DNA from 2 places in the Cobetia sp. PDI-12MA genome. Region 1 is predicted to be linked to the other one. Evidence: riboswitches for the same ligand, from Rfam matches in the RefSeq annotation. Region 1 holds a riboswitch; the other holds the start of a gene.
The links. A riboswitch is a leader RNA that binds a small molecule or an ion and turns the genes downstream of it on or off. The one in region 1 is predicted to bind thiamine pyrophosphate.
Positions count from the first base shown of each region.

Region 1 (4,369 bases):
GAACAGCACGATCTGCGAGAGGTGTGCCATGCCATCATGCACCGGCAGGATGTGCTCCAGATGACGACCGGGGTGATTCCCGATCATCAGGCCGCACAGATAGATGGCGAGGAAACCGCTGCCGCCCATCTCGTTGGTGGTGGCGAACAGGCTCAAGCCAAGTGCCAGCGCCAGCAGCGAATAAAGACCGGGGGCGAGGTCCAGATAACGCATCAGGCGTGCGATCAACCAGCCGCCGGCGATCCCCATGGCGGCGCCGACACCGAACTGCAGCAGGAAGCTCATGATGCCCGACGCGACGCCGGAGAGCTGACCGGTCAGGATCTCGGCCAGCGTGATGGTCAGGAAGATCGCCATCGGGTCGTTGGTGCCGGACTCGATTTCCAGCGTCGCACCGACACGCTCATTGAGGTGAACGCCCTGGCCTCCCAGCAGCGAGAAGACCGCCGCGGCATCGGTGGAACCGACGATGGCCCCGACCAGCAGGCCTTCGATCAGGGTGAGATCAAACAGCCACATGGCCAGAAGGCCCACCAGGCCACTGGTCATGAAGACCCCGACGGTGGCCAGCACCAGCGCCGGTTTCAGGCCGGCACGAAACGTGGACAGCCGCGTACGCAGGCCGCCATCGAGCAGGATGAGCGCCAGCGCCAGATTGCCGATCATGTAAGCGGATGAGGCGTCGTCGAACTGGATGCCCAGGACGCCATCTTCACCCGCCAGCATGCCAAGACCGAGGAACAGCAGTAGCAGCGGCATGCCAAGACGCGCCGAGACGCGGCTGGCCAACACGCTCAAGGCGATCAGCGTGCCTGCCAGCAAGAAATAATAATTCAGGTTCTCTACCACGAGTGCTCCCCCGCCAAGCCCTACATCAGATCTCGAATGACGTCCATGACGACTCACCCACAGTATTCCATGTCAGCGAAGGGGCTGCAGAGAAATTTCACACCTTTCATGTACTTGCAGTGTACAGCACGCGAATTTCACGCCAGGCTGCGCGGCGAGACCCAGGCAGGGGCTGCCGCAAGCTCAGCATAGGACCGCGGGCCGAATGCCTCCATCGCCCACAACAGCGCACGGCACAGCTCACGCTGGCCATCGAGATCGACCATGCGCCCATGGCGCGAATAGCCCTTCATGAAGGCCTGACGCTGCTCCGGCGTTTCCAGCAGCAACTCCACCAGCGCCCAGTCGAACTCGATCGGCGCCCACACCAGCGCTTCCCAATCGCTCCATACCCAGCCGGTGGCGGCGCACAGATACTGATCGGCGCGCATGTCCGGCAGACACCACACCGCGCGAGTCGGCGCCGGGAAGGTGCGCTTGAGCAGCGTGCCGAGTTCCGCGCGACGCGGGTGATGGGCCAGAAAGCGCGTGACGCGGGCATTCCAGTGCAACAGCGGCATCGGCTGCGCCAGCGGCTGACCGAAGCCCGACACCGTATCCTGATGCAGGCGACCGAGCTGGTCGCCCAGCAGCTCACAGAAGGTGATGCTGAGATTGCTCGGCTGACCGCTGGACCACGGCAGGTGCCAGATGGGCGCGCCATCGAGACGCCCCAGGAAGGTCAGGGGCAGCGGCGGAATCGGCAGGCGCGCGGGCAAGGCGCCCGCCAGTCGCGTCAAACCCTCCGGCGTCGCCCAGCGATCGGCACCGAAGACCCCGCGCATGGCGTGCCAGAAGGGGTCGTGGTCTGGCCCGGTTCGCGCCAGCTTGATCAGCCCCGGCGTGCCGCCACGCTGGCGCCACAGCCAGTTGGCGCTATCCGGCCAGGCGAGTGCCAGCGGTTCGAGCGGTTGCCCCAGATAGGTCGAGAGCCGTCGAGTCAGTGACTCCTCGGGCCAGCCCCTGGGCACGGGGTGCGGCTCCCCCGTGGCGTCAGCTGCGCTCGGCCGTCGCGGGGGGACGGGATAGCTGGAACAGGTCGAGAGATCCGGTGTGTCGGGCATGATGATCTCCTTGGGCAACACGTCTTGTTACAGTCATGTTCAGCATACCCAAGGCGTGCCACATCGGCATAGTCCGTTTCGCCCCACTCAGGAAAGCCAATCAGGAAAGCCACTCAAGAAAGTCGCCGTCTCCCCTGCCCCGACTTGCGTCGGACAAGACACCGGCAAGACAGTGACGTTACACTGTCGGCCTGGATGGGGGTGCCCGAGAATGGGCTGAGAGTCGCAGCGATACGTCGCGCGACAACCCCTGGAACCTGATCCGGTTGATACCGGCGGAGGGAATCCCCGACGCGTGCCCTGCACGGCGCGTCACCTGCTTCCTCCTGCCGGCACGCCGCCTGACCACGGAATTGCCTGTGTCGCTGGGACTCACCCTCAACAACGCACGAATCGATTACGCCGGCCACACGCTGTTCCGCGATATTTCCGCGCGTCTGGAGGCTGGTAGCTGGACGGCACTGCTGGGGCGCTCCGGCTGCGGCAAGAGCTCGCTGCTGCGCCTGCTGGCTGGCCTGGAAATGTCAGATCTCCACCAGCTCGACCTCGCCACCGATGACGGTCAGCCGCTGACCGACCGCGTGGCCTGGATGGCGCAGCAGGACCTGCTGCTGCCGTGGCGGCGCGTCATCGACAACCTGTGGCTGGGCGATGACCTGCGCCGGCGGCCGCGCAATCGCGAACTCGCCCATGAGCTTCTGGCCGCGGTCGGGCTTGAGGGTCGTGAGCAGGCCTGGCCGGACGCCCTCTCCGGCGGCCAGCGCCAACGCGTCGCTCTCGCCCGCACGCTCTATCAGCAGGCGCCGATCGTGATGATGGATGAGCCGTTCTCGGCGGTGGATGCCATCACCCGTCTGGAGCTGCACGATCTGGCCAGCCGCCTGCTCAAGGGCCGCACCGTCCTGATGGTGACCCACGACCCGCTTGAGGCATTGCGCCTTGCCGATCAACTGCTGGTGCTGCGCCCGTCGAGCGCCCCGGGCCACGGCGCCGAGCTTGAGCATCTGCCGGGGCTTGGCGCCGTGCGGCCGGTGCCGCTGGATGACCCGGCCCTGCCGCCGGCGCAGGCGCAACTGATCGCCCGCCTGCGTGATAGCGAGGAGGCCGCATGAAACGTCTGCACGCCATGCGTCACCTCGTCATCAGTACGCTGCTCCTGCTGGGACTTTGGCAGCTGATCATTGCCGTTACCGCCGTACCGCCCTACATTCTGCCCACGCCCCAGGCCGTGCTCGAGGTGCTGATCCAGAAGGCACCGCTGCTGGCCCATCACGCTGGCGTCACCATCAGCGAGATACTGGCCGGGCTGGTGCTGGGCATCCTGCTCGGGCTTTCCACCGCGCTGGCGCTGGCCTTCATCCCCCGCCTGCGCCGTACGCTGTTGCCGATGCTGCTGATCAGCCAGGTGATACCGCTGTTCGCGATCGCCCCACTGCTGGTGCTGTGGCTCGGCTATGACATGCTGTCCAAGGTAGTGATGGCGACGCTGATCATCTATTTCCCGGTCGCCTCCACTGGCTACGACGGCCTGCGCCAGACCCAGCAGGGCTGGCTGGATCTGGCCCACACCCTGGGCGCCAGCCCATGGCGCAGATTGATCCACATCCAGCTGCCCGCCGCACTGCCGGCGCTGGCCTCCGGCATTCGCATGGCCGCGACTGCCGCCCCCATCGGCGCCGTCATCGGGGAATGGGCCGGTGCCAGCCAGGGGCTGGGCTATCTGATGCTCAACGCCAACGCGCGCATGGAGATCGACCTGATGTTCGCCGCCCTGCTGGTGCTGGTTGCCTTTTCCCTGCTGCTCTATTTCTCGCTGGATGCGCTGCTGCGCACCCTGATGCCCTGGCACCGCGACCGGCTGACACGTCTGAGCTGACACGCCTTGCCTTCGGAAAAATACTGCATGACCGCATGACCGCATGACCGAAAGACGCAACGACGCTCGACACAAACTGCAAGAGCCTGACGACTGCCGCCCACGAACGGCAGCACCACTACCCTGTGATCACAAGGAACTCCGCCATGTCTCATTCGTCATCGGCGCCACGGCGCAAAGCACAGCCGACACGTTCACCGCGTGCCTCGCTGCTGTCCACCGCCTTCGCCACCCTGCTGACCACGCTGTGCCTGAGCAGCCTGCCAGCCACTGCCATGTCGGCCCACGCCGCCGAGGCAGAACCCGCCGCGACCAGCACCCAGTCAGCGCCGGAAATCGTCGCTCAGCAAGCCGAGGTCGGAGTGAACGGCGACTCAACCGCCTCCGCGCCGGTGGCGAGTCAGGAAGCCGTGGAAGCGACTGCCGGCGCCGCCGAGCAGGCGAAGAACGGTGCTGAACCGACCGCGGAAGCCACGCCAGCCGGCGACGAACAGAGCGCTGATGCTGACTCGAAGGACGTTGCCAAGGACGCTGCCACCGC
Region 1 covers NZ_CM183351.1:1,416,936-1,421,304, reverse strand. Annotated here, with positions in the region: gene AC5WNI_RS06080 (potassium/proton antiporter) at 1-849, opposite strand, end outside; gene AC5WNI_RS06075 (phosphotransferase family protein) at 987-1,952, opposite strand; TPP riboswitch at 2,140-2,253, shown strand; gene AC5WNI_RS06070 (ABC transporter ATP-binding protein) at 2,312-3,064, shown strand; gene AC5WNI_RS06065 (ABC transporter permease) at 3,061-3,828, shown strand; gene AC5WNI_RS06060 (ABC transporter substrate-binding protein) at 3,975-4,369, shown strand, end outside.

Region 2 (4,369 bases), 1.6 Mb from region 1:
GTCGGCACCTCCCCCGCTTTTCCCCTGCTCCTGTTCCGGTACTGGCCACGCTTGCGCCAGAGAACTGCCGCCCCATCACGGGTCGTCAGCACGCTCACCGAGGGATGCGTCATGCCTAGTTTCAACGACCTGACCAGTGCCTGCGCCGAGGAATGGCGTGACTATCTCGAGCACGACTTCGTTCGCCAGCTGGGCGAAGGTCGTCTGCCGGAGGAGTCCTTCCGCCATTACCTGCAGCAGGACTACCTGTTCCTGATCCACTTCGCGCGTGCCTGGGCGCTGGCCGCCTACAAGAGCCGCACCCTCGCGGAGCTGCGTCAGGCCACGGCCAGTCTCGACACCATCCTCAATACCGAGCTCGATCTGCATATCGGCTACTGCAGCGAGTGGGGCATCAGCGAGGATGATCTGAGCGAGCTGCCGGAATCGCGCGCCACCCTGGCCTATACCCGTTACGTGCTCGATTGCGGCCAGCGCGGCGACCTGCTCGATCTGCACGTGGCGCTCGCGCCCTGCCTGATCGGCTACGGCGAGATCGCCGAGTGGCTGCTCGATCAAGACACCACCGAGATCGAGAACAACCCGTACGCGGACTGGATCGCGATGTACTCAAGCGATGACTTCAAGGAAGCCGTCGAAGCCGAGCGTGAATGGCTGGATGCGCGACTCTCGGAGGTCTCGGAGCGTCGACTGGGTGAACTGGTCGATGTCTTCCGTGACGCCACGCGACTCGAGATCGACTTCTGGCAGATGGGTCTCGATCGCGCTTGAGTCATCACAGACTGACGTCCCGGTGCTCGCCATGAGCCGCTCGGGATGACGCCATCCCCCATGGATGGCACGACTGACAGGCCAACAGAGCCTGGATGAGAGAACGCTCCCCGGGGCAAGCCTGACGCTTCGGGCAACACACTCTCGCATTGAAATCTGCACACGCTTGACGGGGTGCCGGTGGAACCGGCTGAGATCCTGCATGCATGCTTCGCCGCCCTGACGCGCGAGCTTGCCAGCAAGGGGTCCCGTGGAACCTGAACCGGTTAGGACCGGCGTAGGAATCAAGCTGATGGCCAGCCGCTGCGCGCGGCCGCCTCGCTCCCGGGCCACCTGTTGGCAAGGAGTCGGCGACGACCATCCTCTCCCTGCGCACGGTCTTCCCATGATGACGTCAGCCGTGACGTCGCCCTTTGAGGAGACCTGCATGAGCACTGCCCCGACAACACAAGACCCGCAAGCCACCAACGCCGCCGAGTCACCGCTCGCCTCGCAGCCTGAGTCTGCCCCCAAGGCACGCGCGCGCGCCGTTCGCAAGGATGGCAGCCGCCACCTCGCCAGCGAAGCACAAGTCGACGCCGCCGCCATCGCGCCGCTGAGCGGCTCGCGCAAGATCTATATCGAAGGCTCCCGTCCGGACATCCGCGTGCCGATGCGCGAGATCGTCTGCTCTCCGACCCAGACCTCCAGCGGTCTGGAAGAGAACCCGCCGATCGTCGTCTACGATACCTCCGGCCCCTACACCGACCCGGCGGTCGAGATCGATATTCGCCGGGGTCTGGCACCGCTGCGCGAAAAGTGGATCGAGGAACGCGGTGATACCGAACAGCTCAATCAGCTGAGCAGTGAATATGGCCGCGTGCGCCAGGCCGACCTGCGCCTGTCGTCACTGCGCTTCGAGCTGGACCATCGCCCGCGTCGTGCCCTGCCGGGCAAGAATGTCACCCAGCTGCACTATGCGCGCCAGGGCATCATCACGCCGGAGATGGAATACATCGCGATTCGCGAGAATCAGCGTCGTATCGCGCTGCGTGAGGAATATCAGGGCAGCGAAGCCGTCGAGAGCATTCTGGGCCACCAGCACCCGGGCCACAGCTTCGGCGCCAACCTGCCCGACGAGATCACCGCCGAATTCGTGCGTGAGGAAGTCGCACGCGGCCGCGCCATCATTCCCGCCAACATCAATCACCCGGAAAGCGAGCCGATGATCATCGGCCGCAACTTCCTGGTGAAGGTCAACGGCAACCTGGGCAACTCGGCGGTCACCTCCTCCATCGAGGAAGAGGTCGACAAGATGACCTGGGCGATCCGCTGGGGTTCCGACACCGTGATGGACCTCTCGACCGGCGCCAACATCCACGAGACCCGTGAATGGATTCTGCGCAACTCTCCCGTGCCCATCGGCACGGTGCCGATCTATCAGGCGCTGGAGAAGGTCGATGGCGTGGCCGAGAACCTCGATTGGGAGATCTTCCGCGACACGCTGATCGAGCAGGCCGAACAAGGCGTCGACTACTTCACCATCCACGCCGGCGTCCTGCTGCGCTATGTGCCGCTGACTGCCAGTCGCGTGACCGGCATCGTCTCGCGCGGCGGCTCGATCATGGCCAAGTGGTGTCTGGCGCATCACGAGGAAAGCTTCCTCTATCGCCACTTCGAGGACATCTGCGAAATCTGCAAGGCCTACGACATCAGCCTGTCGCTGGGCGATGGCCTGCGCCCGGGCTCGGTGGCCGATGCCAACGACGCCGCCCAGTTCGGTGAGCTCGAGACGCTCGGCGAGCTGACGAAGATCGCCTGGCAGCACGATGTCCAGGTCATGATCGAAGGTCCGGGTCACGTGCCGATGCACCTGATCAAGGAGAACATGGACAAGCAGCTCAGCGAGTGTGACGAGGCGCCCTTCTATACCCTCGGTCCGCTGACCACCGACATCGCCCCGGGTTACGACCACATCACCTCCGGCATCGGTGCCGCGATGATCGGCTGGTTCGGCTGCGCCATGCTCTGCTACGTGACCCCCAAGGAGCACCTGGGCCTGCCCAACAAGGACGACGTCAAGACCGGCATCATCACCTACAAGATCGCCGCGCATGCCGCCGATCTGGCCAAGGGCCATCCAGGCGCGCAACGTCGTGACAATGCGCTCTCCAAGGCACGCTTCGAATTCCGCTGGGAAGACCAGTTCAATCTGGGCCTGGACCCGGACACCGCGCGCAGCTTCCACGACGAGACGCTGCCCAAGGACTCGGCCAAGGTCGCCCACTTCTGCTCCATGTGCGGGCCGAAGTTCTGCTCGATGAAGATCACCCAGGAAGTGCGTGATTACGCCAATGAGCATGGCCTGACCGGCGATGCCGACAGCGTGATGGCCGGCATGCAGGAGCAGGCAGACAAGTTCAAGCGTGAAGGCAGCCAGCTCTATCAGGAGGTCTAGTCAAGCGCCTGACGGCGCACAGGGAAGCTGACTTGCCAAGCGACACAAAAAACGCCCCGACCAGTGATGGTCGGGGCGTTTTCGTCACATCCTGCCAAACGCTCATGACATCTCATGAGCGTGACAGAAGGCTCACGTACGGCTGGTGACTTCCAGCAGGTGATAACCGAACTGGCTCTTCACCGGGCCCTGCACGGTGTTGATCGGGGCGCTGAACACGACTTCGTCGAATTCCTTGACCATCATGCCCGGGCCGAAGGCACCCAGGTCGCCGCCACTGCGGCCGGACGGGCAGGAGGAGTGCTCGCGAGCGGCATCAGCGAAATCGCGGCCGTTCTCGATTTCGGTCTTGAGAGCTGCACACTGTTCTTCGCTGGAAACGAGAATATGACGCGCTGTGGCCTGTGCCATGTCTATCACCTGTCACTGATCGAATAAATGCCGTCGGCAATCACCGGCGGCGTGGCAGGTCATTGTGGCCCAAGGCAGCGCTCGCCGCTAGCGTCCTGCACAGACCCGGCGCTGATACTGGATGGCATCGAGATCATTGCTGCCGAGCAGTGCCGCCGTGGCAGCGTTGCATTCCGCCTCAGCCAAGTCATCGGCAGCGGAGGTTTCCGCCCACTGGATGTTGCCGACACTGGGCCGGTAACTGACCGCAGCGTTGCATGCCATGCGCCGCGTACTGTTGTAACGCTGCGAAGGCAGAGTCGGAGGGTTGCTGGTCATTTCCCGGCACGTCGAGGCAAACATCTCGCTGGCTGCCTGACTGCAACGGGTATGGGCCATGGCATTCTGGCGCTTGTTGGCACACACCGAGTCATTGAGAACACGCCAATGCAGGGTATCGAAATCGATCACCTGCCCTTGATAGCGGGTCTCGACATGCTCGCGCTGAAGCCCTGCTGTCGTCGTCAGATGCGAGGCGACACCCTCACCGAATTGCCCACTCAAGCCCGAGACCGCATCCATTAACGCTGCCAATGCCGCACTGACAGAATTCATCACACACTCCTTGTGTTGATGCCTCCCGGCATACGCCGCCGGGGAGCCTTGCTCGATCATCAATGACCGTCACTTATGGTGACATGACCTGATAGCGCTGACTCATGACGAGACTGATAACGCCGACTGACAGCACCGGCGCACTCCCAGCGACAT
Region 2 covers NZ_CM183351.1:3,014,367-3,018,735, forward strand. Annotated here, with positions in the region: gene tenA (thiaminase II) at 112-771, shown strand; TPP riboswitch at 932-1,072, shown strand; gene thiC (phosphomethylpyrimidine synthase ThiC) at 1,199-3,208, shown strand; gene AC5WNI_RS12895 (peptidylprolyl isomerase) at 3,341-3,619, opposite strand; gene AC5WNI_RS12900 (hypothetical protein) at 3,707-4,213, opposite strand.
Region 2: linked by a shared signal. The riboswitch ahead of thiC (phosphomethylpyrimidine synthase ThiC) and the one ahead of AC5WNI_RS06070 (ABC transporter ATP-binding protein) in region 1 are both predicted to bind thiamine pyrophosphate.